Regions from separate parts of the Amycolatopsis sp. NPDC043889 genome, predicted to be linked through region 2. Evidence: riboswitches for the same ligand, from Rfam matches in the RefSeq annotation. Region 2 holds a riboswitch; each other region holds the start of a gene.
What was found. A riboswitch is a leader RNA that binds a small molecule or an ion and turns the genes downstream of it on or off. The one in region 2 is predicted to bind S-adenosylmethionine.

Region 1 (3,267 bases), on a different contig from region 2:
AGCCTCCTCGTCCGAGACGGCTCCGGCTTCACGCCGAACAAGAACACCAGGCTCCAGGAACGCGACCAGTTACTCGTCGTGACGACCGCCGAAGCCCGTGACGCGGCCGAACGACGCCTGCGGGCCGTCGACCGCGCAGGCCGCCTCGCCAGGTGGAAGGGCGAATCCGGCCAGTAGGTCACGAACCGGCACCAGCTGTTCGTCGGTTGATCTCAGAAAATTCTTCCCTTTCGTACTCCCTTTGAATTACTTTCCCCGCAACTGACTCCATCGAATGGGTGAGTGTCACGGGGTAAGGAGTACGCAAGGTGACGAAACTTCCTGTGCGGTTCGCCGGTCTGGGGGCCGCTGTGGCGCTCGTCGGAGTGGTTCTCGCCGCCCCGACTGCGACGGCGGCCGGGGCCTTTCCCGCGTTCGGGCTCCCCTTCGACACGGGCCAGTCGGTCTACTCGGCGGGGATCCACTCGGACAACGGGACGTCCGGAGTGAAGAACGCCATCGACTTCAGCCCCGGGGACAAGACCGTTCGCGCCCCGCTGGCGGGCACGGTCCGGATCCAGCACTGCTCCGGTGGCGACTGGGTGACCGTCGACCACGACGGCGGCTGGCGGACCGGGTACTACCACCTGGAGAACATCGCGGTCACCGACGGCCAGAAGGTCGCCCCCGGCGACGCGCTCGGCCGGACCGGTAACGCGCTGCCCTGTGGTGGCAGCAGCACCGGCGCCCATGTGCACTTCACCCTGTGGACCCTGCCCACGGCGGCCGTGCAGGGCGGCGACTCGCGCGACTTCGGGGTCGGCGCGGGCAACTGGAACGGCCTGTCCTACGACGAGGTCTCGACCAAGGTCGCCGAGGCCTACGGCGAAGCCGTCGACGGCAAGACCTTCGGCGGCTGGCGGTTCACCGCGGGCACCGATCAGTACTCCGGCACAGCGACTGAGGTCTCCTCCCGCGCGACCGTCCCGCTGCCCGGCCGATTCCGGGTCTGACCGGCCGTTGCCCGGCGCGGCGCGGCGCCGGGCAGCGGTTCTTCCCGCTTGCGGAGCACGTGAGCGGCGTCTCAAGATGCGGACGAGGGCTGGCTCGATCGCCCGCTCATCCGCTAACTTCGTTCCTAGGTCACGAGTGTCAGCGTCAAGCCCCGGCTAGCTGACCGGCAACCCTCCTACCGCGGTGGGGTGCCCCGGGTGAGGACCTGGCTCGTCGCGTGGTGCGACGGGCAAGCGCGGGATCCTCGTCGGGTCCCCTGACCCGGAGGATGACGATGACTCTCGCACTCGAACGCACCAGCGCTCCCGCTGAAGTTGCTGAAACCGTTGCCACGCACCAAATCCCGACGGTCGCGTGCGCCGATCTGCGGGTCCCGCTGGTCACCGGCGGCGACATCGGCTACGCCAACCTCGATCACGCGGCGAGCGCCCCCTGCCTGGACAAGGTGCGTGCCGCGGTCGACGAATTCCTGCCCTGGTACGCCAGCGTGCACCGCGGCGCCGGGTTCGCCTCGCAGGTCTCGACCAAGCTTTACGAGCGCACGCGCGGAATCCTGCGCGGCTTCGTCGACGCGCGGTCGACCGACACCGTCGTGTTCACCCGCAACACCACCGATTCCTTCAACCTTCTCGCGCGCAGCCTGCCGAAGCACACGTCGGTCGTCGTGTTCGACACCGAGCACCACGCCGCGCTGCTGCCGTGGAAGGGACCGAACGTCCGCCGGATCGAAACCCCTCGGACCCGCCTCGCCGCGGTGTCCGCCGTGGACGAAGCGCTCGCGGACTGCCCGCAGGGCCCGCGCCTGGTGGTGCTCACCGGAGCGTCCAACGTGACCGGGGAACTATTGCCGGTCAAGGAGATCGCGGCCGTCGCGCGACGGCACGGCGCCCGGATCGCGCTCGACGCGGCGCAGCTCGCGCCGCACCGCAAGATCTCGATCCGCGATCTCGACGTCGACTACGTCGCGCTGTCGGGGCACAAGCTGTACGCGCCTTTCGGTGCCGGCGCGCTGATCGGCCGCGCCGACTGGCTGCGCGCGGCTCAGCCGTACCTCGCCGGTGGCGGCGCGACGAAGCTCGTCACCCGTGACTCCGAAAACCTCGGCGTGGTCTGGAATTCCGGCGCCGAGCGGCACGAAGCCGGTTCGCCCAACACCGTCGGCGTCTACGCGCTCGGTGTCGCCTGCGAGACCCTGGCCGCGAACTGGGGCGGGATCGTCGCCCACGAGGAGGAGCTGCTGGCGCGGCTGCGTCGCGGCCTCGCCGCCATCCCCGGTTTCGCCGAACTGCGGCTGTTCGACGCGCCGGTCGACCGGGTCGGCACGCTCAGCTTCGTCGTCGACGGCTTCGACCCAGGCTGGCTCGCCGCGGTGCTGTCCGCGGAGTACGGCATCGGTGTGCGGGACGGCGCGTTCTGCGCGCACGTGGCGACGAAGCGGCTGATCGCCGTGGCCGGTGCGACGGGGCAGCAGGCCGTGCGGGTCAGCCTCGGCCTCGGCAGCACCACCGAGCACGTGGACCGGATCGTCCTGGCGCTGCGCCAGATCGTCGCCCGCGGCGCGCGCTGGCAGTACGAGAAGCCGGAGGGCCGCTGGGTGCCGGAGAACGATCCGCGCGAACTTCCCCCGTTCTGCGCCTGACCCACTATCCTCTCCCCGCATGGGGAACGAGCGACCGCGTTACTGGTTTCCGCTGGCGTTGCTGGGTTTCGCTCAGCTGATCGTGGTGGCCTTCGGCGGGATGTGGTCCGGGGGCTGGTTCGCCTACGCGCCCGCCGGTGAGCAGCAGTTCCTGACCCAGAATCTGTATGGGGTCGGTGATGGTGGGGTTTTCGGATCCTTGCGCGGGGTCGAGATGAGCCGCGAGACCGCCGCCGCGCTGGACACGTCGTTCGACATCGCCGGCCGGAACGACGACTGGCTGTTCGCCGTTCTCGCGGTCTACCTCGGCACGGTGCTGTTCTACGCCATCCGGACAAAGACCATGCGCTGGTGGAAGGTCGCCGCGATCGCGCTCGGCGGACTGGTCGCCATCGTGCTGGCGGATCTGGTCGGCTACTGGGAATTCGATCTCGACGGTGACACCCGGAGCGCGATCCTGTTGACGCTGGGCCTCGTCGGGCTCGCCTGGCTGGAGCGCAGCGTGCTGGTACTGGTCGTGGCCGCGGCGTTCGTGCTCTGCGCGGTCGTGCTCGCGCAGGGACAGCTCGCGCTGGTGCTTTCGTCGCTGGTCGTGCTCGCCGGGGCGTTCGCGGCCCTGCTGAGCAGGCCGAAGA
Region 2 (3,267 bases):
TTCGTGCACGATCCCAACACGGTGCGCCGCATCGTCGACCTTTCGGGGATCGGCGAAGGGGACGTCGTCCTGGAGGTCGGGCCGGGCCTCGGCTCGCTGACACTCGGGCTGCTCGCGACCGGCGCCGAGGTCGTCGCGGTTGAAATCGACCCTGTCCTGGCGGGGCGGCTGCCGAGCACCGTGGCAGAACGAGGCGGGGGCGAAAGGCTGACGGTCGTCGGCGCGGACGCGTTGCGGATCACCGCGGACGATCTGCCCGCGCGGCCGACGGCGCTCGTCGCGAACCTGCCGTACAACGTCGCCGTTCCCGTCGTGCTCCACCTGCTCGCCGAACTGCCGTCGCTGACCAGCGGTCTCGTAATGGTCCAGACCGAGGTCGCGGACAGGATGGCGGCGGGTCCGGGAAGCCGGACTTACGGCGTTCCCAGCGTCAAGCTCGCCTGGTACGGGAAGACGCGCAAGGTCGCCGCGGTGCCCCGGGCGGTGTTCTGGCCCGTTCCGAACGTCGACTCCGCCTTGGTCGCGTTCGAACGGGGCGACGTGGTGTCGTCCGTGGATCGGGAACGGCTGTTCGCGGTCGTCGACGCCGCCTTCTCGCAACGGCGGAAGACCTTGCGTGCCGCGTTGGCGTCGTGGGCCGGTTCCGCCGAACGCGCGGGGGAACTGCTCGAAAAGGCGGGTATCGACCCCAAGACTCGCGGGGAGCAGCTGGACGTTCATCAGTTCGCCCGGATCGCCGCGGCCGCCGGCTGACCACGTGTCGCAGGTGTGACCGGAGCCGCGCGAACGGCGGCAGGCCAAGGCCGCGCACCTGCGTGATTCCTCCTCTCGATTCGGCGTGGGCGGACCTCGTCTTAGCAGGCAGCGCGCCTGTCGTGACGTAGATACGCCTACTGGCGTCTCATAATATGGACTTCCCATCCTGTATGATGGACGCGACCAGACGTGTGATCTGCGCCTACGCGCTTGCTTTCATCCAGTGGGATCGGTTTTACTCAATAAGCCATCCCGAGCGACTGAGAGACCTGGCTCGCCGAAGTCGCAGCAACCACCCTCCACAGGGCAGGTGCTACCGCCAGGACCGATGGAGGCTGTGCCTAATGAACAGGGTCACCCACCCGCTCCTGCTGACCAGGCGACGTGTCGTCGATGAAGGTCGCCGCACGGTAAGTGCGTGTCGACGCTCCACCGTTACTGCCTGAGTCCTTTCCCTTATCTCTGAATCCGTTCGTTTCCCGGACGGTTACTCGGTGACGGTTGGCGCGCTCGAAAGAAGCAGCGCCCCATGTGCATGGAGCCCTTCGTGATCACTGTCGAAAACCTGTCCAAGTCCTTTCCCCTCAACGGAAATCCCGTCGTCGCACTGCGCGATGTGAGCGTGGACATCCAAGCAGGCTCGCTGTTCGGGGTCGTCGGTCCGGCGGGCTCCGGCAAATCGACCCTCGCCCGGTGCATCGGTCTTCAGGAGCGTCCCGACCGCGGCGTCGTCCGTCTCGACGGCCTCAACACCGGGACACTCGACGGACGCCGGCTCCGCGAAATCCGGCGCCAGGTCGGAGTCGTGAGCACCAAGCCGGAATTGCTCGCCGAGCGCACCATCGCCGGCAACATCGCTTCGCCGCTCGAGCAGCTCGGCCTCGACGGGCCGCAGCGCCGCAACCGGGTCGGCAACCTGCTCGACCTGGTCGGGCTCACCCCCCGTGCGGGGCAGCGACCGGGCGACTTGTCCGCGGGGCAGCTGCGCCGCGTGGCCATCGCCAAGGCGCTGGCCGCCGGGCCGTCCGTGCTCCTGGCCGACGACCCGACCGCGGGCGTGCAGCCCGAGGAGTCCGGCGCGGTCCTGACCGTGCTCGACCGCGCGCGCGCCGAGCTCGGCGTCACCGTGCTGCTCACCACTCCCGACGCCGGCGTGGTCCGCCGTGTCTGCGACGACGTCGCGGTTCTGGAGGCCGGCGCGATCATCGAACGCGGAACCGTGCTCGACCTGGTCTCCGACCCGAACAGCCGGACCGCGCAGGCGCTGCTTCCCGCCATCGAAACCGGGCGGGCACAGGCCTCGAAGTACGACCGCGCGGTGGACGTCGTGCTCGTCGGCTTCGCCTCGGTCGGTGCGCTGCTGCCGGAGGCCGCCGGTCGCTTCGACGTCGAACTCGCCACCATCGGGGGCGGCCTGACCCGGATCGGCGACACGCCGGTCGGCCGGTTCCGCCTCGGGGTGCGTGGTGAGCGCGCGGACGCCGCGCTCGCCTGGATCGCCGAACGTGGCGGCCACGTGACCCACCCGGTCCGCGGGCCGCAGGGTGTCGCTGCCTGATTTCTCCGCGAACGGGCCGCTCAGGACGAATTTCGTCCGGGCGGCCCGTTCGCGTCCGACCCGTCCGTTCTCTTTCTCCTGGTGACAGCGCAAGTGGAGCGGCCACGTAGGCTTGACGCGTGCTCGCCGTCGTACCGCCCCCAGTGACCGTCAGGGTTCCCGCCAAGGTCAACCTGCACCTGTCGGTCGGTGACGTACGCCCGGACGGTTACCACGAGCTGGTGACCGTGTTCCAGGCGCTTTCCCTGACCGACGAGGTGACCGTCGCGGTCACCGAGGACCCCGGTGTCGAGGTCTACGGCGAAGGTGAAGGTTCCGTACCGACAGGAGCCAACAACCTCGCCTGGAAGGCGGCGCAGGCGTTGGCGGCTCACGTCGGCAAGGCGGACGGCGAGTCCAAGGTCAGAGTCGTGTTGCGCAAAGGCATCCCGGTCGCGGGCGGGATGGCCGGTGGCAGTGCCGACGCGGCCGCGACGCTGGTGGGGCTCGCGTCGCTTTGGAAGCTCGACATCTCCCGGGACGAACTGGCGGGTATCGCCGCGAAGCTCGGTAGCGATGTACCTTTCGCGCTCTACGGCGGGACAGCGCTGGGCACCGGCCGAGGCGAGCAGCTGGTGCCTGTCTTGTCGAGGCACACCTTCCACTGGGTCCTGGCCTTCGACCAGCGTGGGCTTTCGACTCCACGGGTGTTCGGCGAGCTGGACAAGTTGCGTGAAGAGGGCAGCCCGCCGCGAATCGGCTCGCACACTCCGGTGGTGGAGGCGCTGGCATCCGGCGACCCGCGGCAGCTGGCGCTGCTTCTTGGCAATGACCTGCAGGCGGCCGCTGTCTCGTTGCGTCCGGGGCTGCGTCGCACATTGAGGGCGGGAGTCAACGCGGGGGCGCTCGCCGGCACCGTGTCCGGATCCGGGCCGACCTGCGCGTTCCTGTGCGCGGACGCCCAGTCGGCCGTC
Region 3 (3,267 bases), on a different contig from region 2:
CCGTCGTGTGGCATTCCGTCATGGAGGAAACCCGCGCGCTCCCACGAGCACGCAGGGCCGGTCACAGCGCGGCGGTGAAACCACCGAGAGATTCAAGAGGAGCGCCCCCGTGGCCAACATCAAGTCGCAGATCAAGCGCATCACCACCAACGAGAAGGCGCGTCAGCGCAACCAGGCGATCCGGTCCTCGGTGAAGACCGCGATCCGCAAGTTCCGCGAGGCCGCCGACGCCGGCGACAAGGCCAAGGCCCTGGAGCTGCAGAAGGACGCGGCCAAGAAGCTGGACAAGGCCGTGACCAAGGGCGTTCTCCACGCCAACCAGGCCGCCAACAAGAAGTCCGCGCTGGCGAAGCGCGCGAACTCTCTCTGATCGGCTTTCGAAGGGCCCCGGCGACGCGCGTCGCCGGGGCCCTTCGCCGTGTTCAGCGGCTTGCGCCGTGGGCGGCGACGACCTCCAGGACGGCGCGCTCCAGCGCGTACTCCGGGTTGGCCGCGACCCCTTTGACCTCGGCGTTGAGCCGGGCGACCACCCGCATCGCGGTGGCGAGCCCGTCCTGGCCCCAGCCGCGGGCCTGCCCCTGGGCCTTGCGCACCTTCCACGGCGGCATCCCCAGCTCACCCGCCATCTGGTTCGGGTTCCCGCGACCGGCACCGGACACCCGCGCGATCGTCCGGACGGCGTCGGCGAGGGCGTCCGCGACCAGCACGTGCGGTACGCCCAGCTGCATCGCCCAGCGCAGCGACTCCAGCGCCGCCGCCTTGTCCCCGGCGACGGCCTTCTCCGCGACGGCGAACCCGTTCACGTCCGCACGGCCCCGGTGGTAGCGCCGGACCGCCTGCTCGTCGACCGTTCCGCCGGCGTCCGCGACCAGCTGGGTCGCCGCCGACGACAGTTCACGCAGATCCGAACCGACCGCGTCGATCAGCGCGAGCACGGCCGCACCGTCGATCTTCCCGCCGACCCGGCGGACCTCGTTGCGGACAAAGGATTCCCGCTCCGCGGGCTTGGTCAGTTTCGGGCACTCGACAACCTCCGCACCGGCCTTCTTCAAGGCAGCGGGAAGCCCCTTCGCGGCCTTGCTCCGGCCGCCTCCGCTGTGCACGACGACGAGCACGATGCCGTCGGCGGGGGCCTTGACGTAGGCCATCACCCCGTCGGCTAGCTCCTGCGAGATGTCGTGCGCGGACTCGAGGACGATCACCCGGCCTTCGGCGAACAGGGAGGGGCTGACCATCTCCGCGAGGGCTGGGACTGTGAGGTCCGACACCCGGATCCGGGTGAGATCCGCCGTCGGGTCGGCCGCCTTGGCCGCGTCCGAGGCGCTGCGGACCGCGCGTTCGATCAGCAGCTCTTCCTCACCGAGAACCAGGACCAGCGGCGATGGGGCGGAAGCTTGCGTCGTCACGGTGACGATCCTGCCACTCCTCCTCTCGTGTGCTTTGTCCGGTGATGTGTTGCGGGCACTGTGGCCCCACCTGAGCCTCATGTCGTACGGTGTTGGCGAGGCGACGCGATCATGCGCGTGCCGACAATCGAATACCGCTCATCCAGAGGGGCAGAGGGAACGGCCCGATGAAGCCCCGGCAACCGGCGTCAGCCTGTCATCCCGCGATCGCGGGGTAGCTGACGAACACGGTGCCAATTCCGGCCCGCCCACGGCGGGGCAGATGAGGAAAGGAACCTCGCGATGACCGCAACCCTCGGCACGACCTCCACCACCAAGACCCCGGATCTCGGACCGGCCGTCGAACTGGTGTCGAAGGAAGAGGGACACCGGCAGCCGCTCGCTCCCGAATTCGTTTCCGCCGAGGATTTCTCGCCGCTCGAAGTCGCCTACGACTTCGGCCGCGTGCGCCGCGAGGACATCGAAGCCGGACCGAAGAACATCTGGCGCTACAAGAAACTCCTTCCCGTTCCCTCGAATGTCGAAGAGATCCCCAACACCGAACCCGGCGCCACCCGGCTCATCCAGGCCGACAGGCTCGCGAAAGCCTTGGGTGTCAAGAAGGTCTGGGTCAAGGACGACACCGGCAACCCCACCCACTCCTTCAAGGACCGCGTGGTCGCCGTCGCTTTGGCGGCCGCGCGCGAGTTCGGGTTCGATGTGCTCGCCTGTCCCTCGACCGGCAACCTGGCCAACGCCGTCGCCGCCGCGGCGGCCCGTGCCGGCTGGCGGTCGGTCGTGCTGATCCCGAAGACCCTGGAACGCGCCAAGATCCTCACCACCGCCGTGTACGACGGTGACCTGATCGCGGTCGACGGCAACTACGACGACGTGAACCGGCTCGCCACCCAGCTCGCCGCCGAGCAGGAGAGCTGGGCGTTCGTCAACGTGAACGTCCGGCCCTACTACTCGGAAGGCTCCAAGACGCTGGCCTTCGAGGTCGCCGAACAGCTCGGCTGGCGACTTCCCTCCCAGATCGTGGTGCCGATCGCCTCCGGTTCCCAGCTCACCAAGGTGGACAAGGGTTTCCGCGAGTTCGGGCAGCTCGGCCTCGTCGACGAGACGCCGTACAAGGTGTTCGGCGCGCAGGCCACCGGCTGCTCCCCCGTCTCGGCGGCCTTCCGCGCGGGGCACGACGTCGTCCAACCGGTCAAGCCGGACACGATCGCCCGGTCGCTGGCGATCGGGAATCCGGCCGACGGCCCCTACGTCCTCGATGTGGTCAACCGCACCGGTGGCGCGATCGAAGACGTCACCGACGAAGAGGTCGTCGAGGGCATCCGGCTGCTCGCCCGCACCGAAGGCATCTTCACCGAGACCGCCGGCGGCGTCACCGTGGCGACGGCCAAGAAGCTCATCGAGACCGGCAAGCTCAACCCGGACGAGGAGATCGTCCTGCTGATCACCGGTGACGGCCTCAAGACCCTCGACGCCGTCGAGGACAAGATCGGCCCCAAGGCCACCGTCAGCGCCTCGGCCGACGCGGTGCGCGAGGCTCTGGGCATCTGAGTTCCCGTCGGCCCGCCTCAAGTACGAGGCGGGCCGCGGGGCTCACCCCGGCGTACCAGGGCGAGGCCTCGCGCGTCGGCGAGGACCGCGGTGTCGCCGTCCGTGTCCGTCCTGGCGACCGACGCGCCGACGGCGGCCAGATTGTCCAAAGTGGACTTGTTCGGATGCCCGTACGTGTTTCCGGCGCCGACGCTCACCAACGCCGCCCGCGGCGCGACGGCGTTGAGGAAATCCGGTGCCGTGTAACGGCTTCCGTGGTGCGGGACCTTCAGGATATCGGCACGCAGTTCTGCCCCCTCGGCCATCAGGTCGG

Region 1: another riboswitch for S-adenosylmethionine. It lies ahead of AC0685_RS21340 (aminotransferase class V-fold PLP-dependent enzyme); the one in region 2 lies ahead of AC0685_RS11920 (methionine ABC transporter ATP-binding protein).
Region 3: another riboswitch for S-adenosylmethionine. It lies ahead of thrC (threonine synthase); the one in region 2 lies ahead of AC0685_RS11920 (methionine ABC transporter ATP-binding protein).

The regions. Positions count from the first base shown of each region.
Region 1 is NZ_JBWKEC010000011.1:39,582-42,848, reverse strand. It holds gene AC0685_RS21350 (potassium/proton antiporter) at 1-177, shown strand, start outside; gene AC0685_RS21345 (M23 family metallopeptidase) at 309-992, shown strand; SAM riboswitch class IV at 1,121-1,235, shown strand; gene AC0685_RS21340 (aminotransferase class V-fold PLP-dependent enzyme) at 1,268-2,632, shown strand; gene AC0685_RS21335 (hypothetical protein) at 2,652-3,267, shown strand, end outside.
Region 2 is NZ_JBWKEC010000004.1:351,742-355,008, forward strand. It holds gene rsmA (16S rRNA (adenine(1518)-N(6)/adenine(1519)-N(6))-dimethyltransferase RsmA) at 1-753, shown strand, start outside; SAM riboswitch class I at 1,001-1,091, shown strand; gene AC0685_RS11920 (methionine ABC transporter ATP-binding protein) at 1,304-2,314, shown strand; gene AC0685_RS11925 (4-(cytidine 5'-diphospho)-2-C-methyl-D-erythritol kinase) at 2,434-3,267, shown strand, end outside.
Region 3 is NZ_JBWKEC010000014.1:89,776-93,042, reverse strand. It holds gene rpsT (30S ribosomal protein S20) at 110-370, shown strand; gene holA (DNA polymerase III subunit delta) at 423-1,406, opposite strand; SAM riboswitch class I at 1,542-1,675, shown strand; gene thrC (threonine synthase) at 1,689-2,954, shown strand; gene AC0685_RS24585 (ComEC/Rec2 family competence protein) at 2,972-3,267, opposite strand, start outside.